3 regions of the Streptomyces sp. NPDC058525 genome follow, and region 3 is predicted to be linked to each of the others. Evidence: riboswitches for the same ligand, from Rfam matches in the RefSeq annotation. Region 3 holds a riboswitch; each other region holds the start of a gene.
The links. Region 3 has a riboswitch for thiamine pyrophosphate ahead of ACFWP3_RS13085 (thiamine ABC transporter substrate binding subunit). Riboswitches for the same ligand answer to the same signal wherever they lie in the genome.

Region 1 (9,042 bases), on a different contig from region 3:
CATCCCCGTGGACCGGATCAGAGAGGGTACGGGGGTTCCCGTCAGTCCCATCGTCCTTCCGTGTCGTGCCGGTCTCCCAAGGGCGCTCATTCGTCGCGTGACTGCGTGATCCCCTTCGGTGACGGGCGCGGGACCGGGCGTCGGCCGGCCGGGCATCCGGGCCCCCAGACCCCCGCCCCAGGGCCGGGGCGCAGTTAGCTGCACCAAATGTTGACCGGACCCCTGCGGAGCACCCAAGCGCGACAGATCGCTCTACGCGCTTCTCGGCGGCCGGCGGCCGTCTGGGGCTGGTCTCGGTTGGTCAGGGCTGGTGAGACAGCTGGTGAAGCCGTCGCGGACGAGGGACTCGTAAGCGACATGCACGCCCTCCGGTACGTCCTGGGCGATGGCGAAGCCCTGCTTCGGGTACTCGATCACCCGTTGCAGGTCGCCGACGATCATGCTGATCACGGATTCCTCGTCGCCCATGCCTTTGAGGTAGGTCTCGAAGGACAATGGGTCGGAAGCGCACACTACTTCGACGTCGGGCCACTGCTCGCGGCAGGTGGCGAAGGCCCGTCGCTCCATGTACGGCATGCTGATCAGCAGCACGGAACGGGGGCGGATCCCGGCGGCGGTAAGAGTCTCACGCGCGAACGCGATGTTCTGCCCGGTGTTGGCCGCCTTCGGCTCCAGCAGCATCACGTGGGCGGGTACGCCGAGCGCGAGGGCGTGTTCGTGGAAGTGCACGGCTTCGCCACGGGGGAACACGCTGCTGGTGGCCGCGCTGTTGCCGCCGGTGAACACGAGGGCGGGGAAGAACCCGGTCTCGTACAGGTGGGCGGCGTAGGTGCTTACGCCGAGGTCGTTGCAGCCCAAAGCAATGGCCGCGTCGCACGGGAGGAGTTCGTGACGCATGTGGTGGTAGTCCCAGATCAGCTGGGCGGCCTGCAGCTGATCCTCGGTGATTCCCTGCGGGCGTCCGTCTGCCACTCGGTGCTCCCTGGTCGGCGGTGTAGGGGTTTGAAGGCGCCCTCGCACGTCCGTCTGATGGCCTCGATGCTACGTAGTTGATGCCCGAGGTCGGACTGAGCGGCGATCTTTGCGGCTTCGTCGAGAAGGCGGAGCCCGTCGTCACGGGTGGCGGGATCGGTGCGCAAGATGTGGGCTTGAGCGGTGGTGAGCTGCACCCGTTGCATCGGGGACCGCACGGTGCCCGTGCTACAGGCGACGTCCAGGAACCGGAACGCGGCGGTGAGGTCTCCGGCGTCGCGGCGGGCGAGGGCGAGCTTCTGGTGGGCCACCGACCAGTCGTCGGGTTCGGCTAGGTTCTCGAAGTCACGAGTCGCGGCTGTCATGACACGCGTCGCGTATTCGTGCTGACCGTCCTTGCTCAGCGCGGTTCCCACCCACAAGCGGGCACTCGCGCGGTCGCGAGGAGAGAGCCGGTCGTCGACAGCCAGGGTTTCGTAGGCGCGAGCAGCGGTTTCCAGCTCGCCGGACATCTCCATGACGATCGCGAGGGACAGGTCGAGCTGGGCTACACGGCGCGGGATGCCGAGGTGCGTGAAGACGGCGCGCGCACCGACATAGGAGTGCTGGGCGGACAGCAGTCCGGCGGGCGTTCCCCGATATCGCTTGAGGTCGCCGAGCAAGGCGGTCGAGCGGGCAAACAGATACAGGCCCTTCTCGTCCAGATCGGGGGTCTTGAAGCGGCTTGGCCACCGGCTGAGCAGGCTATCGGCGAACGTGAAATCCTGTTGAGAGAGGGCCACCACGACCCGGTCCAGGTCATCGGCCCAGGATTCGTACTCCCAGGCCAGCGGACCTGCCAGTGTCACCCGCCGTGCGGTTTCCGTCCCCGGGTGTCCGGCCTCGGACAGAAACGTCTCGAACCGCAGATGGGCGGCCGCATTCGCACGTGCCAGAGCTGTGTCGAGGATCGCCTGGGTGTCCGGGCGGGGCTCGGTTAGCCCCTGGAGCTTCTCCCACTTTGAGATGGTCCGCACGCCGACACCGAGGTGTTCGGCAAACGCGCGGACGCTCAGCCGCAGCGCGAGCCGGAGTGCCTTGGCCTCCAGCCCGGTCCAGTGGTGCACGGTCGCCACACATCGCTCCCTTCCCACCGCCATCGAATCACGCCGGACCGCCTAAGGGGGACGCAAGTACAACGGAAGTGCAACAAGCGGTCATTCCCGCACGGTTGGGACGCGTCCAGGCTGATGGGTGAAACCACCTGCCTATGGAGGAGTTGACCTGTGACCGACCGCATCGCGCACAGCTGCGTCTGCGAGGCGCCCGAGACCGCGGACGTGCCTGTCAAGAGGGTGGCCGCCATGGCTGAGCCCAGTACCGGCCTGCTTGATCGGGCTCAGGCCGGCTGGGAGCGCTTCCTCAGCACCTTCGAGGCGGTCTGCCATGACTGAACGCTACGGGTACGTCCCCCATCGGCTCCTACGACACCGTGTCCGGGACCTCGCGTCCGGCACCGAGGGGGTGCTGATGGCAGTGATCAACGAAAACGTCTCGGATTCGTTGGCCCATGAGCGCTGGATGGAATTGGCCTACATCCGCAACGCCTCCGGCCGAGAGTTCACCACCGCCGTCGCCAACGTTGAACGCGCCCACGACCAGCCGCAGACGGCCGCCGGTCGCCGAGATCAGAGGAGCGCGTAGCGATCTGCTGCGTCTGGGTGCTCCCCAGGGGGCTCTGGGCGGCATTTGGGGCAGGTAGTCGGGCCCCCGGCCCCGAGCCATGGCTTTGAGGGAACGGCACGATACGGAAGGACGATGGGGCTGACGGGAACCCTCCGAACCCTCTCTGATCCTGGCCAAGGGGCTACCGCTCCCCGGCCCCCGGACCCGCACCCGGGGGCGGGTGGGCAACCGCCGACCGGCCCCGGGGGGCGAGGGGAGGAGATGGCGGGCCCGCGCCGCAAGTCCCGTACCCCACCCTCCCTCAGAACGCCGGGCGTTCCGGGTCCAGGGTGGCGCGGCCCTCCGCAGGAGACGACGCGTGGGCGGCGAACCGGCGCTGCGGGATGCGCCCCGCGCGAAACGCGAGCCGCCCCCCCGACACGGCATCGCGCATGGCCGCGGCCATCAGCGCCGGCGCCTGGGCCCGCGTCACCGCCGAGGCGAGCATCACGGCCGCACAGCCCAGCTCCATCGCCAGGGCCGCGTCCGAGGCCGTCCCGGCGCCCGCGTCGAGGATGACCGGGACCCCCGCCCGTTCCGTGATCAGCTCGAAGTTGTGCGGGTTGCGGATCCCCATGCCCGAGCCGATCGGCGACCCCAGCGGCATGATCGCCGCGCAGCCCACGTCCTCCAGCTTGCGCGCCAGCACCGGGTCGTCGTTCGTGTACGGCAGGACGGTGAAGCCCTCGTCCACCAGGGTCTCGGCCGCGTCGAGGAGCTCCACGCCGTCCGGCAGGAGGGTCCGCTCGTCCGCGACCACCTCCAGCTTGATCCAGTCCGTGCCCAGCGCCTCCCGCGCGAGCCGCGCGGTGAGCACGGCCTCGCCCGCCGTGAAGCAGCCCGCCGTGTTGGGGAGGACCGCGATGCCGAGCTTCGACAGCACGGAGAGGACGGAGCCCTGGACCGTCGGGTCCAGCCGCCGCATCGCCACCGTCGTGAGTTCCGTGCCGGAGGCCACCAGGGCCCGCTCGAGCACGTCCAGGCTCGGGGCCCCGCCCGTACCCATGATCAGGCGGGAGGAGAAGGTCCGGCCGCCGAGCGTGAAGAGGTCGTCTGCCATGGCGCTCAGCCTCCCTGGACCGCGGTGAGGATCTCGACCCGGTCGCCCTCGCCCACGGCCGTGGCCGGCCACTGCCCGCGCGGGACCACGGTCTCGTTGAGCGCGGCGGCGACTCCGGAGGGCGCCGCGGTGAGGGTGGCGACCACCGCGTCGAGCGTGGTGCCGGCCGCGACCTCGCGCGGCTCGCCGTTGACGGAGATGGTCATGCGTACGACTCCTGACGTGCGGCGGAGAACCGGCGGGGGCTGAAGGGGCGGGCGATCGGCGGCAGTTCGCCGGTGGTCAGCAGGTCCGCCATGACCTCGCCGGTGAGCGGGGTCAGCAGCACCCCGTTGCGGTAGTGCCCGGTCGCCAGGTGCAGGCCCGGCAGGTCGGTCGGGCCGAGCATCGGCGCGTTGTCGGGCGAGCCGGGGCGCAGTCCCGCCCGGGTTTCCACCAGCGGGAGTTCGGTGATGCCGGGCACCAGCTCGTGGGCGTCGCGCAGGAGTTCGTAGACCCCGCCCGCGGTGACCGTGGTGTCCCAGCCGAGTTCCTCGCTGGTGGCGCCGATGACGAGTTCGCCGCTCTCCCGCGGCACCAGGTAGACGTGGCTGCCGCGTACGACGGCCCGTACGGTCCGCGACAGGAACGGCGCGTAGGCGGGGGGCACCGACAGGCGCAGCACCTGTCCCTTCACCGGGCGTACGGGTGCCACCACCTCCGCCGGTACGCCCGCCAGCCGGCCGCTGAGCGAGCCCGCCGCCAGCACGACCTGGTCGGCGCGCAGCTCCGTACCGTCGTCGAGGACGGCGCCGGCCGCCCGGTCGGCGGTGACGAGCAGCCGTTCCACGGCCGCCCGGTGGACCTCCACCCCGGCCCGTTCGCACGCGGTGAGCAGGGCGGCCGCGAGCAGCCGCGGGTCGACCTGGTGGTCGCCGTCCACGCGCAGCCCGCCGCGGACGCCCGGGGCCAGCATCGGCTCCAGGCGGCGGCACTCGCGGCCGGTGAGCCACTCCGATTCCAGGCCGCAGCGGCGCTGGAGGGCGTGCAGCTCGCGCAGGTGGAGCCGGTCGTCGGCGTCCAGGGCGACGGCGAGGGTGCCGCAGGCGCGGTAGCCGATGTCCAGGCCGCCGCTCGCCTCGGCGAGCTCGGCGGCGAACTCCGGATAGCGTGCGGCGGAGGCGAGGCCCAGGCCCAGCAGGGCCTCCTCGCCGTAGTGCAGCTCCGTGACCGGGGCGAGCATGCCGGCCGCGACCTGGGCGGCCCCGCCGCCGGGGGCCGGATCGGCCAGTACGGTGCCGAGGCCCCGGCGGGCCGCCTGCCAGGCCGTGACGAGTCCGATGATCCCGCCCCCGATGACGAGGACGTCGGATCCCTTCCGAGATGAGTGCATGGGCGTCCAGCCCCTCCCTTCGCCGGCATGACCCGGATCAGGTTCGTACGGTCGGAGGCCGTCCAGCCTCCCTCTCAGCCCGGTGCGCCCGGACTCCCGCGATAGGTACGGTGGCCAGACTAACCCCGTCGCCGACGGCGGGTAAGGGGCACCTATTCCTGACGGGCCGTCAGATGATTAGGGTGGCCGGGTGAACGAGCAGACGGAACAGACTGAGAGCGGCGTCGTGATCGTCGGCGCCGGAATGGCCGGTGTGCAGACCGCCGTCGCCCTGCGCGAGGGCGGATTCACCGGCCCCGTGACCCTGCTGGGCGCCGAGCCCCACCAGCCCTACGACCGGCCCCCGCTGTCCAAGGCGGTCCTGCTCGGCAAGGCCGAGGACTCCGCCTTCGACGTGGACTTCGAGGCGCTGGACATCGACCTGCGGCTCGGCACCGAGGTCACCGGGCTGCGGGCCGGCGCACGCGAACTGGACACCGAGGCCGGGCCCGTCCCGTACGGGGTCCTCGTCCTGGCCACCGGCGCACAGCCGCTGACCCTGCCCGGGACCGACGGCGTCCAGGGCGTGCACCTGCTGCGCACCCTGGACGACGCGGAGCGGCTGCGCCCCGTACTGGCAGCCGCGCCCTCGGTCGTGGTCGTCGGGGCGGGCTGGATCGGCGCCGAGTTCGCCACCGCGGCCCGCGAGGCGGGCTGCGAGGTGACCGTGGTCGAGGCCGCGGACCGGGTCCTGGCGGGCGCGCTGCCCGCCGAGGTCGCCGAGCCGATGGCCCGCTGGTACGAGGAGGCCGGCGCCGGCCTCGTCACCGGAGCGAAGGTCGCCGGGGTCGAGGAGGGCCGGGTGCTCCTCGCCGACGGGCGGGCGCTGCCGGCCGGCGCGGTGGTGGTGGGCATCGGCGCCCGCCCCGCCACCGGCTGGCTGGCCGGGACCGGCGTGGAGCTCGGCCCCGACGGCTCGGTCACCGCCGACGCCCACCTGCGGACCTCGCTGCCCGGCGTGTACGCGGTCGGCGACTGCGCCTCCTTCCCCTCGGCCCGCTACGGGACCCGGCTGCTCGTGCACCACTGGGACAACGCGCTCCAGGGGCCGCGGGCGGTCGCCGCGAACATCCTGGCCGGGGAGCCGGCCCGGGCCTACGACCCCGTGCCGTACTTCTGGTCGGAGCAGTTCGGCCGCTTCGTCCAGTACGCCGGCCACCACGGCGGGGCCGACACCCTGCTCTGGCGCGGCGACCCGGGGGAGCCGGCCTGGTCGGTGTGCTGGCTGAAGGACGGGGCCCTGGTCGCGCTGCTGGCCGTCGGCCGCCCCCGCGACCTGGCGCAGGGCCGCAAGCTGATCGAGACGGGGGCGCAGCTGGACCCGGCCAAGGTCCGCGACCCGGGTACCCCGCTCAAGTCGGCGACGGCCTGACGGCGGAGCACCGGGCCCCCGGACGGCTCGCCCCGGTACCGGCGGCCCAGCCGAAGTGGCAGGCTTGTCCCCGTGACCGAGATTGACGCAAAGATCGATGCCCTTGTCCCCTCCTGGCTGCACCTCCCCGACATCGCGGAGATGCTCGACGTCGAGGTGACCCGGGTCCGCCAGATGGTCAAGGAGGGGCAGCTCATCGCCGTACGCCGGGGCGAGAACCGCGCCCTGCAGGTACCGGCCCCCTTCATCGACGGAGACAAGGTCGTGAAGGGCCTCGTCGGACTGCTCACCGTGCTGCGCGACGACGGCTTCTCCGACGCGGAGATCCTGGAGTGGCTCTTCACGGCGGACCCGACCCTGCCCGGCACCCCCGCGCAGGCGCTGAGCGAGAATCGCGGCACGGAGGTCAAGCGCCGCGCCCAGGCGCTCGCCCTCTGACCTGATCCGCATCCGCTCCACCGCGGTGTACGGGCCCCCGGGGTCCGTACACCGCCTCCATCACGGGGGTACACCCATGCAGCTGTCCGACGCCCGGCTCTACCTGTGCACGGACGCCCGCAAGCGCCAGGGTGACCTCCCCGAGTTCCTGGACGCCGTACTGGCCGGCGGCGTGGACATCGTCCAGCTGCGCGACAAGGGCATGGAGGCGGGCGAAGAGCTCGAGCACCTCCAGGTCTTCGCCGAGGCCGCCCGGCGCCACGGCAAGCTGCTCGCCGTGAACGACCGGGCCGACGTCGCCCACGCCATCGGCTCCGACGTGCTCCACCTCGGCCAGGGCGACATCCCCGTGCCCGCCGCCCGCGCCATCCTCGGCGGCCCCGGCTCCGTGCTCATCGGCCGCTCCTGCCACGCCGAGGCCGAGGTCGACGCGGCCGTGGCCGAGCCCGGCGTGGACTACTTCTGCACCGGCCCCTGCTGGCCCACCCCCACCAAGCCCGGCCGCTACGCCCCAGGCCTCGGACTCGTCCGGTACGCCGCCTCGCTCGGGCAGGACCGGCCCTGGTTCGCGATCGGCGGCATCGACAGCGGCAATCTGGACGAGGTGCTGGACGCCGGAGCCACCCGCGTCGTCGTCGTCCGGGCCCTCACCGAGGCCACCGACCCCGGCGCCGCCGCCGCGGAACTCGCCAAGCGGGTCCGCGCCCGCCTCGGCTAGGACGGGCCCGCCCCCCGGAGGGTGTCCAAAAACGTGTCCAAAAGGCGGACACCGCTTCGGTGTCCGCCAGCCCGCGTCTAACCTGCCCGTATGGCCTCTGGTACCGCTTCCACCTGGTCGGATCGTGCACACACGGTCCGCGACCTCCTCGCGTCCGGGCGCTCGTACTCCTTCGAGTTCTGGGCCCCCAAGACGGAGAAGGGCGAACGCAACCTCTGGAACGCGCTGCGGCGGGTCGAGGCGGTATCCCCGAGCTTCGTCTCCGTGACCTACGGAGCCGGCGGTTCCACCCGCGGCGGCACCGTCAAGGCCACCGAGCAGATCGCCTCGGACACCACCCTCACCCCGGTCGCCCACCTCACCGCCGTCGACCACTCCATCGCCGAGCTGCGCCACGTCATCGGCCAGTTCGCCGACGCCGGCATCCGCAACATGCTCGCCCTGCGCGGCGACCCGCCGGGCGACCCGATGGCCGATTGGGTGGCGCACCCGGAGGGGGTGCACTTCGCCGCCGACCTGGTCCGGCTGCTCAAGGAGTCCGGCGACTTCTGCGTGGGCGTCGCCGCCTTCCCCGAGATGCACCCGCGTTCGAAGGACTGGGATACGGACATCCGGCATTTCGTGGACAAGTGCCGCGCGGGCGCCGACTATGCGATCACCCAGATGTTCTTCGATCCGGAGAATTATCTGCGGCTGCGCGACAGCGTCGAGAAGGCGGGCTGCGAGACCCCGATCATCCCCGAGGTCATGCCTGTTGTGGGCATCAAGCAGCTCGACCGGCTGCCCCAACTCAGCAACGCGGTCTTCCCCGCGGACGTGAAAGAACGCATGCTCGCCGTCAAGGACGACCCGGCCGCTGTACGCTCCATTGGCATCGAGTTCGCCACGGAGTTCTGCGCGCGGCTGCTGTCCGAGGGTGTCCCAGGGCTGCACTTCATCACGCTGAACAATTCCACGGCGTCTCTCGAGATCTACGAGAACCTGGGCCTGCACCAGCGGGCCTGACCGGCGGGCCCCCGTTGCCTGGGCGGCCGGCCGTACCGAGAGGGGCCATGCATGGGTATGACGGTCCTCTACATCGCGTTCGGCTTCGTCGCGCTGTGGTTGCTTGCCGAGGTCCTGATGCAGTACAAGGCCCGGCTCCGCTGGCGCCTGCTCGCCTTCACCGGCTTCCTCGGCGTGGTCGCCGGGGTGGTCCTGCCGTCGGTGCCGGTCATCGGCGCCGGCGCGGCAGCGTTCGCCGTGGGCCAGACCCTGGTGACGCTCTCCTTCCGCAAGGGCTTCGTGGCCGGCTGGGCGCTGCGGCGCGGCGGGGAACCCGTACGGCAGTCCGGCCGCCGGCGCTCCGGCGGCGCGCGTCCCGAACC
Region 2 (5,194 bases), on a different contig from region 3:
CGTGATGGTGGTGTTCTCCCCGCCGGAGGGCTGAGCGGCTCCCGGACGATGAGGGTCGCGGCCCCGGGCCCCTTAGGGGGCGGATCAGGGGACTCCGGGGGCTCGCGGGCCCCCGCCCGGGTCCGCCGACTCCTAGCATCGGGAACAGGAAGTCACGGACGAGGAAGACGAGGAAGAGGTCGCAGACATGGACGGCATCCGAGAGGTATTCGCAGGCATGCCCTGGTGGGTCAAGTGGGTCGCGGTCCCTCTGCTGGCGCTGTTCGTCTTCGGCGGTGTGATCACGAGCATCCTCGGTGCGCTGATCTCGATCGTCTTCAAGCTGCTCCTCTTCGTCGGCCTCGTCGGCGGCCTGGTCTTCGTGGTGAAGAAGTTCAGCGGCCGCGGCGCGAAGTCCTCTTCCTCGGGTGAGTGGTAGAGGGAGCCGGCCCGGAGAGTTCCGGATTGGGCCAGTCGGGGGAAGGTGCCGGGCGAAACCGCTCACACCACAGGAACCGGCCGATACAGTGGCAATCTGTGCCGTCCCCTGGGCGCCGACTGCCGGTACTACTGCTCCGAACCGCGGCTATCCCAAGTACGTGCCGAGCACGACCCCCAGGAGCACGGCATACGCGGGGGTGGCCCCCGCAGGGCGGGCCCCCACAGCCCGCCGCCACGCCTGGGGGTGAGCTTTGTCTTCGGTTCACAACGCCGGAGTGCCGACTCTCATCGGTTCGGTACAGCGGGCGCTGAGGCTGCTCGAAGCGGTTGGCGCGCATAGCGAGGGAGCCCCGGCGAAACAGCTGGCGCGCGAGGCCGGGCTCCCGCTTCCCACCGCGTACCACCTGCTGCGCACCCTGACCCACGAGGGCTATCTGCGCAGAGAGAGCGGAGTCTTCGTGCTGGGCGCCGCGGCCGGTCGCCTGGCCGGTGGAGGACTCCAGCAGAAACGTCGCAGCATGATCCTCGACTCGCTCGCGCACTTCCGCGACGCCGTCGGGGCCCCCGTCTACTTCGCGATGTTCCGCGAGGGTGAGATCGAGGTCGTGGGTGTCTCGGACACCCCGGCCAACCCGGCCTGCGAGGAGTGGGCCGATTTCCGCGAGACCGGCCACGCGCACGCCATCGGGCAGTGCCTGCTCGGCCAGCTCGACGAGAAGACGCGCAAGGACTATTACGACCGGCACCCGGTCGAGGCCATCACCCCTTATACGGTGCCCGATCAAAGGTCACTGGAACACCGGATCGGTTCCTTGCAGCGGATGCAGCCTGTAATCGAACGCCAGGAATATGCCTTGGGCACGGTATGCGCCGCGATCCCCATTACCGCGGGCGATGCCGCCGCGACCATGGCGATTTCTCTACCCTTGCACCAGGAAGAAAGATTGCTTTGTGTAGTCGATCGGCTACGGAGTGAAGTAGGCGCGCTGTTGAGCACCCTCTCGTTCTCTATCAGTATCTGAAAACTCACTCCTTGTGATCTGCTGGCGCTTCCACCACCCTTGTCAAGAGGGCCCTGGGGGATCATTCCTGGCCACTTCCACTACAGCGGGGTAGGCAATGCGCGAGTCGGTACAGGCAGAGGTCATGATGAGCTTCCTCGTTTCCGAGGAGCTCTCGTTCCGGATCCCGGTGGAACTCCGGTACGACGCTCGTGATCCCTACGCAGTCCGCCTTACCTTCCACCTTCCCGGAGACGCGCCCGTGACCTGGGCGTTCGGCCGGGAGCTCCTCCTCGACGGCATCAACAAGCCGTGCGGTGACGGCGATGTGCACATCGCCCCCACCGATCCCGAGGAACTGTCCGACGTCCACATCCGCCTCCAGGTCGGCGGCGACCGCGCTCTGTTCCGCGCCGGCGCGGCGCCGCTCGTCGCGTTCCTCGACCGCACCGACCGGCTCGTACCGCTCGGTCAGGAGCGGAACCTGGGCGACTTCGAGGAGAACCTGGACGAGGCGCTCGGCAAGATCCTGGCCGAGTCCCGGCAGAACGAGCAGAACGCGGGCTGACCGGGCACCACCGATTCAGCGCTTGCGCCGCCGGCCCCGGCCGCCGCGGACCGGTCCCGAGGCCGATCCCGTGCCCGGGGTCCCCGGCCGGTCGGCGGAGACGACCAGGGCAGCCAGCGCCGTCGTCACCGGCACCGAGGCGACGAGGCCGATCGAGCCCACCAGGGTCCGTACGATCTCCTCCGCGACCAGTTCGCTGTTCGCCACCGAACCCATGCTGCTGTTCGCGATCGAGAACAGCAGGAGCAGCGGGAGCGCGGCACCCGCGTACGCCAGCACCAGGGTGTTGACCACCGATGCGATGTGGTCGCGGCCGATCCGGATGGCTGCCCGGTACAGGGAGCGCGGCCCCATCGACGGGTCCGCGTGGTGGAGTTCCCAGACCGCCGACGTCTGGGTGACCGTCACGTCGTCGAGGACGCCCAGCGATCCGATGATCACGCCTGCGAGCAGCAAACCGCTCATGTCGATGTCCGGGTAGAGCCCGTGGATCAGCCCCGTGTTGTCGTCGGTGTTGCCGCTGAGGAACGCCCAGTCGATGAACAGCGAGCCCAGCAGGCCGATCAGCAGCAGCGAGACGAGCGTGCCGAGGACGGCGACCGAGGTGCGGGCGGTCAGTCCGTGGCACATGTACAGGGCGATGAGCATGATCGCGCTCGCCCCGATCACCGCGACGAGCAGCGGGTTCGAGCCTTGCAGGATGGCCGGGAGGATGAAGAGGGTCAGCACGCCGAAGCTGATGACCAGCGCGATCAGCGCGAACAGTCCGCGCATCCGGCCGACCACGACCACCGCGACGGCGAAGATGGCCGCCAGCAGCGCCATGGGGAACTTGCGGTTCACGTCGATCACCGAGTACTGGAGATCGCGCGGGGCGTCCGGCGCGTAGGCGACCACCACCTCCTGGCCGTCCGTCAGCTGCCGTGGTGCGCCCGGCTGGACGATCTCCACGAAGGTGCGGCCCTGGTCCGGCCCGGTGCCGACCCGCACGGTGGCCTTCTTGCACTCGCCCGTCTGCGCGGCCTGCGCCTCACGGCCCTCGGGGGTGGTGACGTTCCCGGTGGTCGGTACCTGCGAGGCGTTCACCGATTTGCAGTCGACGTGCTCGAGCGAGACGACGGTGCCCTGCTGGGTCTGGCGGTCGAAGCCGACGCCCGTGCGCTCGTGGGCGGGGGCGCCGCCCGGCCAGAGCACCACCATGCCGATGCAGACGGCGGCGGCGAAGGGGATCAGCACGGCCGCGATGACCTTGCGCAGGTGCTTCGAGACGGGGGCCGCCGGGCCGTGGCCATGGCTGTGGGAGTGACCGGCGGAGTGCCCGGAACCCGAGTGCGCATGGCTCGTGTGGCCACTGGGATCCGTGGGCTCGGTGGGGGGCTGCGGCGAGGTCGTCACTGGCAGATCATCGCAAGAGATGAGGGGGCCCACTGTTCAGCACGCCCTAGATGACGCTAGCGTGGGGGCACCTTTGCACAACGCGGGAGCTCGGAGCACCGGGCTGAGAGGGCGCTGATCACCGTACGAGCATCACGGATGCGTACGGGAAGAGGCTGCGTCGACCGCCGAACCTGTTACCGGGTAATGCCGGCGTAGGGAGATAGGTCTCATGACCATTCAGGACGCACGCACGTCTGCCGTCAGCCAGGACACCGACGGCCAGACCGAGCGCAAGCCGGGCTGGCACAAGGGCTACGTGGCGGGCTCCCGCCCCGACATCCGGGTGCCGGTCCGCCAGGTCCACCTCACCAACGGCAAGGACGTGACGCTCTACGACACGTCCGGGCCGTACACCGACCCGCAGATCGAGACCGACGTGCGCCGCGGCCTGGCCCCGCTGCGCGAGAACTGGATCATCAGCCGCGGGGACACCGAGGAGTACGCGGGACGTCCCGGGCGCCCCGAGGACGACGGGATCAAGCACACCTCCCCGCGGGGCGGGCTCAAGAACCTCGACGCGGTCTTCCCGGGCCGCCCGCGCCAGCCCCGCCGGGGCCGCGGCGGGGCCGCCGTCACGCAGCTCGCGTACGCCCGCCGGGGCGAGATCACCCCGGAGATGGAGTACGTCGCGATCCGCGAGAACGTCGCCCCCGAGGTCGTCCGCGAGGAGATCGCCGCAGGTCGCGCGGTGCTCCCGGCGAACGTGAACCACCCCGAGATCGAGCCGATGATCATCGGCAAGCGGTTCCTGGTGAAGGTCAATGCCAACATCGGCAACTCAGCGGTCACCTCCTCCATCGAGGAGGAGGTCGACAAGATGACCTGGGCGACCAAGTGGGGCGCCGACACGGTCATGGACCTCTCGACGGGCCGCAACATCCACACCACGCGCGAGTGGGTGCTGCGCAACTCCCCCGTCCCGATCGGCACCGTCCCGCTCTACCAGGCGCTGGAGAAGGTCGACGGCCGCGCCGAGGACCTGACCTGGGAGATCTACAAGGACACGGTCATCGAGCAGGCCGAGCAGGGCGTCGACTACATGACGGTCCACGCCGGCGTGCTGCTGCCCTACGTGCCGCTGACCGCCCGCCGCAAGACCGGCATCGTCTCCCGCGGCGGATCGATCATGGCCGCCTGGTGCCTGGCGCACCACAAGGAGAACTTCCTCTACACGAACTTCGAGGAGCTCTGCGAGATCCTCGCGACGTACGACGTCACGTACTCGCTGGGTGACGGCCTGCGCCCCGGTTCCATCGCGGACGCCAACGACGCGGCCCAGTTCGCCGAGCTGAAGACGCTGGGCGAGCTGAACACGATCGCCAAGCGCCACAACGTCCAGACGATGATCGAGGGCCCGGGCCACGTCCCGATGCACAAGATCAAGGAGAACATCGACCTCCAGCAGGAGATCTGCGAGGAGGCGCCGTTCTACACGCTCGGCCCGCTGACCACGGACGTGGCGCCCGCGTACGACCACATCACCTCGGGCATCGGCGCCGCGATGATCGCCTGGTGGGGCACCGCGATGCTCTGCTACGTCACGCCCAAGGAGCACCTGGGCCTGCCCAACCGCGACGACGTCAAGACCGGCGTCATCACGTACAAGATCTCCGCGCACGCCGCGGACCTGGCCAAGGGGCACCCCGGAGCCCAGGAGTGGGACGACGCGCTGTCGGACGCCCGCTTCGAGTTCCGCTGGGAGGACCAGTTCAACCTGGCCCTCGACCCCGACACGGCCCGTGAGTTCCACGACGAGACCCTGCCCGCC
Region 3 (9,042 bases):
GCCGCTTGCTGGACCGGGGGGAGAGAGCGAGGGGCCCATGGAGCCCACGACCGATCGGCTGAAGACACCGCGCGCGGCCGGGCTCGCCGGAATCGCCTTCGCCCTGTTGCTCGCGGCGGCGATCGTGCTGATGCGGATCGCCGTCCCGTCGGGCGACGCCGCCGAAGCGCCCATCGCCCCGGACCGGCGCTGGGCCGTCCGGGTGGCCCTGGAGATCGTGCCCTTCGCCGGCATCTTCTTCCTGTGGTTCATGGGCGCCCTGCGCGCGCACACGGGCGAGGCCGAGGACCGGTTCATCGCCACCGTGTTCCTGGGCAGCGGCTTCGTCTTCGTGGCGACGCTGTTCGCCTCCGCCGCGGCGGCGGGCACCGTGCTGGAGGAGAGCACGCCCTCCGATTTCGGCCGCCACTTCGCCTACACGCTGCTGTCGACGTACGCGATGCGGATGGCCTCCGTATTCGTCCTCGCGACCTCGACCATCGGGCGGCTGCTCGGTGTCTTCCCCCGGTGGCTGGCCCTGCTGGGCACCGTCGTCGGCCTGGTCCTGCTCGTCGTGGGCTCCGGCATGCCCTGGTCCGAGCTGTTGTTCCCGGCCTGGGCGCTGATCGTCAGCGTGCACGTCCTGCGGGCCCGGCGCGGCACCGCCCGTACGGCCCCCGCAGCGACCCGCCCGGACCCTCCCGCCCCATCCTGACCTGCGCGTTCACACTCCGGCGGGCAGCCTAGGGGCCCCGCGTGCATGCTGGTGGGAAGGGGAGGACCCGCGGGGGTACGGGGGTGACGGGGAAGTACGGCCGAGGGAAAGGCAGAACCGTCATGAGGCTTGTCGTCGACCTCAACCGCTGCCAGGGATACGCCCAGTGCGCCTTCCTCGCTCCCGACGTCTTCGCCATGCACGGCGACGAGTCCCTCCTCTACAACCCGGAGGCGGCCGCCGAGCATCGGGAGAACGTCGAACGCGCCGTGGCCGCCTGCCCGGTCGGTGCGATCCTCCTCGAGCTCACGGACGAGGACATGGCCGACGTGCCCTCGCCGGACGCCGTGGCAGGGGCTCCCTCCGGAGGCGCGCGGTGAAGGGTGGAGGAGCACACGACGGGGCCCTGGAGCGGCTCAAGCGCGACGGGCGCATCGTCGTCGTCGGCGCTTCGCTGGCCGGTCTGCGGGCTGCCGAGACCATGCGCGAGAAGGGCTTCACCGGTTCGCTGACGATGATCGGCGACGAACCGTACGAGCCGTACGACCGCCCCCCGCTGTCCAAGCAGGTCCTGCTGGGCAACGCGGTCGCCGACCACACGGCGCTCCCCCGCCGCCGGGCCATCGACGCCGACTGGCGTCTCGGGGTCCCCGCCACCGGCCTGGACATGGCCGCCCGGCGGGTCCGCCTCGGCAACGGCGACGAGGTCGAGTACGACCGGCTGCTGATCGCCACCGGCGTCCGTGCGCGGCCCTGGCCCAACGCGGAGGAGGGCGCCCTCAAGGGAGTCTTCGTGCTGCGCACCCGCGACGACGGCGAAGGGCTGCAACAGGCCCTGGCCGCCGGCCCGCGCCGGGTGCTCGTCATCGGAGCCGGCTTCACCGGGTCCGAGATCGCCTCCGCCTGCCGGGAGCGCGGCCTGGACGTCACCGTCGCCGAACGCGGCGCGGCGCCGCTGGTCGGCGCGCTCGGCGGGGTGATCGGCGAGATCGCCGCCGGGATGCACCGCGAGCACGGCGTGGACCTGCGCACCGGGGTCATGGTGACCGGGCTGGAGGGCGACCCCTCCGGACGGGTCCGCGCCGCCCACTTCTCCGACGGGTCCACCGTCGAGGCCGATGTGGTGGTCGTCGGGCTCGGCGCGCAGCGCAACACCGAATGGCTCGCCGGGTCCGGACTGGGTGCGGGCCCCCGGGGCATCGCCTGCGACGCGGGCTGCCGGGCCTTCGACATCCGGGGCATCGTCACCGACGACATCTATGTGGCGGGTGACGTGGCACGTTCCCCGCACGCCCTGTTCGGCTACCAGTTCCTGTCCCTGGAGCACTGGGGCAACGCCGTCGCCCAGGCCGACACCGCCGCGCACAACATGCTCAGCGAGAGCGCGGACCGCCGCCCCCACCTGTGGGTCCCGGCGTTCTGGTCCTCGCAGTTCGGGGTGAACATCAAGTCGGTCGGCGTACCGCCGATGGGCACCGAACTCCTCGTCACGCAGGGCTCGCTCGCGGAGCGCAGGTTCGCGGCCGTGTACGGGTACCAGGGGCGCGTGATCGCCGCCGTGACCTTCGACAACTGCCGGTGGCTCCCGTTCTACGAGCAGCAGATCGAGGCCAACGCGCCGTTCCCGCCGGAGTTCTCGACGGTGGACCGCAGGCCGGAGGGGAGCAAGCCGGTTCCGGCGGAGTTCCCGGACCCCTCGGTGCCGACGCACGGACCGAACATCATCCTCAGCGGCTACTCGCCGGCCGACCGGAAGATGACCTTCGTCCCCGGGCGCCCCTGACCCTGCCCCGCCCCCGACCGCGCCCGAGCCCACCGCGCCCTCCCCCGAGGATCACGAGGATCACGAGGACCCGTCATGACACAAGCCATCCTGCGGGAGATCATCGACTACGCGAACCGCGCGAACCCGTACCCGCTGTACGAGGAGCTCCGCAAGACCCCGGTGTCCCACGACGGGGACGGCCCCTACGTGGTCAGCACGTACTACGAGATCCAGAGCCTGCTGCACGACCCGCGGATCAGCTCCGACGCCAAGAACCTGAAGTCGACCGGGGACGACCCGCTGGGCCAGTCCGAGGACGAGGGGACGGGCACGTCCCTGCCGCCGTCCTTCCTCAAGCTCGACCCGCCGGACCACGACCGGCTGCGGCGCATGACGAACCGTCCGTTCGGTCCCCCGCACGCCCCCCACCGGGTGCACGACATGCGCGAGGAACTCGGCGGGCTGGTCTCCGGGCTGATCGACTCCATCGCCACCAACGGGAACCTGGACCGCGTCGACCTGGTCGACCAGTTCGCGTACCCCTTCCCGGTCACGGTCATCTGCCGGCTGCTCGGCGTGCCCCGCGAGGACGAGCCGAAGTTCCACGTCTGGGCGGAGACCCTCGCCGCGAGCCTGGACCCCGACCCGGACGCGGACCCCACCCAGCACGGCAAGGGCGCCATGGACGCCCGGATGGAACTGGGCATGTACCTGGCCGGGCTGATCGAGGAGCGCCGCAAGAACCCGGGCGACGACATGCTGTCGCAGCTGGCGACCGATGACGGCCCGGACGGATCGATGACCACCATGGAGGCGCTCAGCACCTCGGCGCTGCTGCTGATCGCGGGCCACGAGACCACGGTCAACCTGATCACCAACGGCATGCTGACCCTGCTGCGCCACCCGGACGTCCTCGACCGGCTCCGCGTGGACCCGGGCCTGTCGGTCCCCATCGTCGAGGAACTGCTGCGCTACGAGCCGCCCGTGCAGCTGCTCCCCCAGCGCACCACCCTCTCCGACATCGAGGTCGCCGGCGTCACCATCCCCAAGGGCGCTTCCCTGTGGCTGATCCTGGCGTCCGGGAACCGCGACCCGAAGCGGTTCGAGAACCCGGACCGCTTCGACCCCGACCGCAAGGACATCCAGCACCTCGGCCTCGGCAGCGGCATCCACAGCTGCTTCGGGGCGCCGCTCGCCCGCCAGGAGGCGCAGCTCGCCCTGAGCGAACTCGCCCGCCGGCTGGAGAACCCCCGGCTGCTGGAGGACCCGCCGCCGTACCGTCAGAACGCGGTCCTGCGCGGCCCGCGCCACCTGCCGATCGCCTGTGACGGCATCCGTCCCTAGTCTCCCCGGCCCTGCCCCGGGTCCTGCCGCGAGTCCTGGCCCTGGTCACGGCCCTGGTCACGGCCCGGGTCCGCCGGGAGGAGGACGACCTCGGACGGGGTGAAGGACACCGCGACCCGGTCCCCCGCGGCCGGCGCCCCCTCCAGCCCGCACTCCGCCTCCAGCAGCGGACCCGCCTCCGGCCGCAGCAGCAGGGCCACGTGCGTGCCGCGGAAGGTGCGGGAGACCACCTCGCAGCGCAGGCCGGCCGCACACAGCACCACCCCGGCCGGACGGATCAGCAGCCGCTGCTCCCCCTCGGGGGATCCCTCCGGCACCGGGACCTCGCCCCACGGGGTCCCGGCCGCAGTGCCCGTGACCACGGCCGGGACCACGTTCTCGAAGCCGAGGAACCGTGCCACGAACTCCGACGCGGGCCGCTGCCACACCTCCAGCGGGCTCCCGGCCTGCGCGATCCTGCCGTCCCGCATCACCACCACCCGGTCGGCCAGCGCAAAGGCCTCCCCCTGGTCGTGCGTGACGGCGAGCACCGTCGTGCCCAGCCGGGCGAACAGCTGCCGGAGCTCCGCCACGAGCCGCTCCCGCAGCCCCCGGTCCAGCTGGCCCAGCGGTTCGTCCAGCATCAGCAGCCGCGGCGACGGGGCCAGCGCGCGGGCCAGCGCGACCCGCTGCTGCTCGCCTCCGGACAGCGAGGCCACCGCGCGGTCCTGGGCCCCGGGGAGGCCGACCAGCTCCAGCAGCTCCGCGACCCGGGCCTCGTACGAACCGCGTCCCGCGCCCCGCATCCGCAAGCCGAAGGCGACGTTCCCGCCGACGTCCCGGTGCGGGAAGAGCTGGTGGTCCTGGAACATCAGGCCCACGCCCCGCCGGTGCACGGCCACGCCGGCCTGGTCCGCCCCGCCCAGCGACACCCGGCCCGCGGACACCGGCTGGAGCCCGGCGACCACCCGCAGCAGGGTCGACTTGCCGCTCCCGCTCGGCCCCAGCACGCACACGGTCTCGTGCTCGGCGACCTCCAGGTCCACCTCGTCCACGACCGCCCGCTCACCGAAGCGGACCGACACCCCGTCCAGCCGGAGCAGTGTCATCAGAATTCTCCCGAGGTCTTGTCGGGACGCAGTCGCTCCAGCACCAGCAGGGACACCGCGCACACCAGCATCAGAATCGTGCTCAGGGCCATCGCCTGCCCGTAGTTCATCTCCCCGGCCCGCCCCAGCAGCCGCGCCACGGCCACCGGCAGCGTCGGATGGTCCGGCCGGGCGATGAAGACGGTCGCGCCGAACTCCCCGAGCGAGACGGCGAAGGCGAAGCCCGCCGCGATCAGCAGCGCACGCCGCACCAGCGGCAGGTCCACCTCCCGCCAGGCCCGCAGCGGGGACGCGCCGAGTACGGCCGCGGCCTCCCGCAGCCGCCCGTCGACCGCGCGCAGCACCGGCAGCATGGTCCGCACGACGAACGGCACGCCCACCAGGGCCTGAGCGAGCGGCACCAGGATCCACGAGGTCCGCAGGTCCAGCGGCGGCTCGTCCAGGGTGATCAGGAACCCGAAGCCGACGGTCACGGCGGACACCCCGAGCGGCAGCATCAGCAGCGCGTCGAAGCCCCGTACGAACCGCCCTCCGCGCCTGGTCAGGGCCGCGGCCGCGAGTCCGCCGATCAGCAGGGCGATGGCGGTGGCGGCGAGCGCGTACTGCAGGGAGTTCCAGATCGCCTCCAGCGGCGGCACCAGGAAGGTTCCGCCGCCCGCGCCCACCTCCTGGAGCGCCCGGTAGAAGCCGAGGCCGTACCCGCCGGGCGCGTCGAAGGACCGCTCCACCAGCACCGCCAGCGGGGCCACGATCAGCAGGGCGACCGTCAGCAGCACCCCGCCCAGCAGGGTGCGCTGCGCCCAGCCGCGCGGCCGGTGCGTGGTGCGCCCCGGGTCGACCAGCCGCAGCGCGGTCTCCCGCCTGCGCACCGTCCGGGCGTGCACCGCGAGGATCCCGCCGATCGCCGCGAACTGCACCATCGTCAGCACCGCGGCCGTGGGCAGGTCCAGGAGCTGCGCGGTCTGCCGGTAGACCTCCACCTCCAGGGTGGAGTACGCGGGCCCGCCCAGGATCAGTACGACGCCGAAGGAGCTGAAGGTGAACAGGAACACCATCAGCGAGGCGGCGGCCACGGCCGGGGCCAGCGCGGGCAGCGTCACCCGCCGCCAGGCGGCGAACCGTCCGGCGCCGAGCACCCGGGCGGCCTCCTCCTGCCGCGGGTCCAGCTGGGCCCACAGCCCGCCGACCGTCCGTACGACGACGGCGTAGTTGAAGAAGACGTGCGCGAGGAGGATCGCCCAGACCGTGGTGTCCAGCCGGACCCCGGCCAGTTCGTCGAGCAGCCCGCCCCGGCCGACCAGCGCGAGGAAGGCGGTGCCGACGACCACGGTCGGCAGTACGAACGGGACGGTCACCAGGGCCCGGAGCAGCTGCTTGCCGGGGAACTCGAAGCGCGCGAAGACGTAGGCGCCGGGGAGCGCGATCAGCAGCGTGAGCGCGGTGGAGGCGAGCGCCTGCCAGGTGGTGAACCACAGCACGTCCGCGATGTCGGGCCGGGCGAGCACCTCGCCGATCCGGCCGAACTGCCAGCCGGCGTCGGTCTTCAGCCCGCGGCCGACGATCGCGGCCACGGGGTAGGCGAAGAACAGCCCGAAGAAGGCGAGGGGCACGGCCATCAGGGCGAGCCGTACGGCCACGGCCCGCCCGCCTTCGCGGGCGCCGGGGACCGGCGCGGCGCCCCCCGGCGCCGCGCCCGTGCCCTTGGTGCCGCCTACTTCACGACGAGCGAGGTCCATGCCTTGACCCACTGCTCACGGTTCTTGGCGATGGTCTCGGGAGCCACGTTCTCGGGCTTCTCGACCACCACGCCGTGCTTGGTGAACAGCTCCGGCAGGGCGGCGTCCTTCGTCACGGGGTTCACGAACATCTGGAGCGGCATGTCCTCCTGGAACTTCTTGCTGATCAGGAAGTCCAGGAGGGCCTTGCCGCCCGCCTCGTTCTTCGCGCCCTTGAGCAGGCCCGCGAACTCGGTCTGGCGGAAGCAGGTGCCGGTGGCGACACCCGTCGGGGCCTCGGCCGGCTGCGGCTCGGCGTACAGCACCTCGACCGGCGGGCTGGAGGCGTAGGAGACGACCAGCGGGCGGTCGCCCTTGGCCTTCTTGCCGCCCGCGGAGCCGGAGAAGCGCTCGTTGTAGGCCTGCTCCCAGCCGTCGACGATCTCGACGCCGTTGTCCTTGAGCTTGCTCCAGTAGTCCTTCCAGCCCTCGTCGCCGTATTTGCCGACGGTGGCGAGCAGGAAGCCGAGGCCGGGCGAGGAGGTCGCGGCGTTCTCGGCGACCAGCAGGTTCTTGTACTCCGGCTTGATCAGGTCGTCCAGCGTCTGCGGCGGGGCGATCTTCTTGTCGGCGAAGTAGGCCTTGTCGTAGTTGACGCAGATGTCGCCGGAGTCGATCGGGGTGACCCGGTGCTCCTTGTCGAGGACGTACTCGGGCTTCACGTCGGCCAGGCCCTTGGCCTCGTACGGGGTGAAGATCCCGTTGTCGAGGGCGCGCGAGAGCAGGGTGTTGTCCACGCCGAAGAAGACGTCTCCGCGCGGGGAGCCCTTGGTGAGGATCTCCTGGTTCAGCGCGGCGCCGGCGTCCCCGGACTTCAGCACCTTGACGGTGTAGCCGCTCTGCTGCTCGAACTCCTTGAGGACCGACTCGGTCACGTTGAAGGAGTCGTGCGAGACGAGCGTGACGGTCGTGGACTTCGGGGCGTCGCTCGCTCCGGCGGTCTTGTCCTTGGCGTCGCCGCCGCCGCAGGCGCTGAGCGTGGTGACGCCCAGCGCGGCCGCGAGCGCCGCGCCCGCGATCTTCTTGGTGGTGCTCACTGGTGATTCCTCCTGGGATGTCCAGGAGAAGACGCGGCCCTGCCCGGCGCTCTCTCGGAGCGGACGCCGGGCAGGGCGCAACAGCATGAGTGGTGACCGAACTTCCTACCCCGAATGACCGGGGCGAGGTTCAGAGGGTCTGCGGATGACGGATACCGCACTCTCAGCGCTGTGGCGCTCCCCTGTCGGAATATGAAATTGGTTCGGCCACAGGGTACCTCGTGGCCGAATACGGACGTCCCGAGGCGGAAACTAGCGCTCCGAGGCCGCGAGCTGGCCGCAGGCGCCGTCGATCTCCTGGCCGCGGGTGTCCCGTACGGTCACGGGCACGCCGTGCCGGGCGATGGCCTCCACGAAGGCCTTCTCGTCCTCGGGCCGCGAGGCGGTCCACTTGGAGCCCGGCGTCGGGTTCAGCGGGATCAGGTTGACGTGGACGCGCTTGCCCTTGAGCAGCCTGCCCAGCAGGTCGCCGCGCCAGGCCTGGTCGTTGATGTCGCGGATCAGGGCGTACTCGATGGAGATCCGGCGGCCGGACTTCTCGGCGTACTCCCAGGCCGCGTCGAGGACCTCGCGCACGTTCCAGCGGGTGTTCACGGGGACCAGGGTGTCGCGCAGCTCGTCGTCGGGGGCGTGCAGCGAGACCGCGAGGCGGCACTTGAAGCCCTCGTCGGCGAAGCGCAGCATGGCCGGGACCAGGCCGACGGTGGAGACGGTGATGCCGCGCTGCGACAGGCCGAGGCCGTCGGGCTCGGGGTCGGTGAGCCGGCGGATGGCGCCGACCACGCGGTTGTAGTTGGCGAGCGGCTCGCCCATGCCCATGAAGACGATGTTCGACAGGCGCGCGGGACCGCCGGGGACCTCGCCGTCGCGCAGCGCGCGCATGCCGTCGACGATCTGGTGCACGATCTCGGCGGTGGAGAGGTTGCGGTCCAGGCCCGCCTGGCCGGTGGCGCAGAACGGGCAGTTCATGCCGCAGCCGGCCTGCGAGGAGATGCACATGGTGACCCGGTCGGGGTAGCGCATCAGCACGGACTCGACGAGCGTGCCGTCGTGCAGCTTCCACAGGGTCTTGCGGGTGGTGTCGTCGTCGCACGAGATGTGCCGGATGACGGACATCAGGTCGGGCAGCAGCTCCTGCTGGAGCTTGTCGCGGGAGCCGGCCGGGATGTCGGTCCACTCGGCCGGGTCGTGCGCGTACCGCGCGAAGTAGTGCTGGGAGAGCTGCTTGGCCCGGAACGGCTTCTCGCCGATCGCGGCGACCGCCTCGCGGCGCTCGGCCGGGGTCATGTCGGCGAGGTGCCGGGGCGGCTTCTTGGCCCCGCGAGGGGCGACGAAGGTG

Region 1: it holds a riboswitch for thiamine pyrophosphate, as region 3 does, so the genes downstream of both, thiO (glycine oxidase ThiO) here and ACFWP3_RS13085 (thiamine ABC transporter substrate binding subunit) in region 3, are expected to answer to the same signal.
Region 2: it holds a riboswitch for thiamine pyrophosphate, as region 3 does, so the genes downstream of both, thiC (phosphomethylpyrimidine synthase ThiC) here and ACFWP3_RS13085 (thiamine ABC transporter substrate binding subunit) in region 3, are expected to answer to the same signal.

The regions. Positions count from the first base shown of each region.
Region 1 covers NZ_JBHXNP010000076.1:2,855-11,896, reverse strand. Annotated here, with positions in the region: gene ACFWP3_RS29265 (YdcF family protein) at 253-972, opposite strand; gene ACFWP3_RS29260 (helix-turn-helix domain-containing protein) at 915-2,087, opposite strand; gene ACFWP3_RS29255 (hypothetical protein) at 2,238-2,405, shown strand; gene ACFWP3_RS29250 (hypothetical protein) at 2,398-2,655, shown strand; gene ACFWP3_RS29245 (thiazole synthase) at 2,939-3,736, opposite strand; gene thiS (sulfur carrier protein ThiS) at 3,742-3,942, opposite strand; gene thiO (glycine oxidase ThiO) at 3,939-5,108, opposite strand; TPP riboswitch at 5,106-5,218, opposite strand; gene ACFWP3_RS29230 (NAD(P)/FAD-dependent oxidoreductase) at 5,299-6,519, shown strand; gene ACFWP3_RS29225 (Rv2175c family DNA-binding protein) at 6,592-6,957, shown strand; gene thiE (thiamine phosphate synthase) at 7,034-7,675, shown strand; gene metF (methylenetetrahydrofolate reductase [NAD(P)H]) at 7,766-8,680, shown strand; gene ACFWP3_RS29210 (hypothetical protein) at 8,732-9,042, shown strand, end outside.
Region 2 covers NZ_JBHXNP010000075.1:25,952-31,145, forward strand. Annotated here, with positions in the region: gene ACFWP3_RS29115 (cupin domain-containing protein) at 1-34, shown strand, start outside; gene ACFWP3_RS29120 (DUF5326 family protein) at 188-418, shown strand; gene ACFWP3_RS29125 (IclR family transcriptional regulator) at 696-1,442, shown strand; gene ACFWP3_RS29130 (SsgA family sporulation/cell division regulator) at 1,540-1,989, shown strand; gene ACFWP3_RS29135 (YibE/F family protein) at 2,005-3,384, opposite strand; TPP riboswitch at 3,457-3,602, shown strand; gene thiC (phosphomethylpyrimidine synthase ThiC) at 3,596-5,194, shown strand, end outside.
Region 3 covers NZ_JBHXNP010000021.1:234-9,275, reverse strand. Annotated here, with positions in the region: gene ACFWP3_RS13115 (hypothetical protein) at 38-694, shown strand; gene ACFWP3_RS13110 (ferredoxin) at 817-1,074, shown strand; gene ACFWP3_RS13105 (NAD(P)/FAD-dependent oxidoreductase) at 1,071-2,477, shown strand; gene ACFWP3_RS13100 (cytochrome P450) at 2,553-3,803, shown strand; gene ACFWP3_RS13095 (ABC transporter ATP-binding protein) at 3,800-4,891, opposite strand; gene ACFWP3_RS13090 (ABC transporter permease) at 4,891-6,507, opposite strand; gene ACFWP3_RS13085 (thiamine ABC transporter substrate binding subunit) at 6,603-7,703, opposite strand; TPP riboswitch at 7,788-7,897, opposite strand; gene rlmN (23S rRNA (adenine(2503)-C(2))-methyltransferase RlmN) at 7,956-9,042, opposite strand, start outside.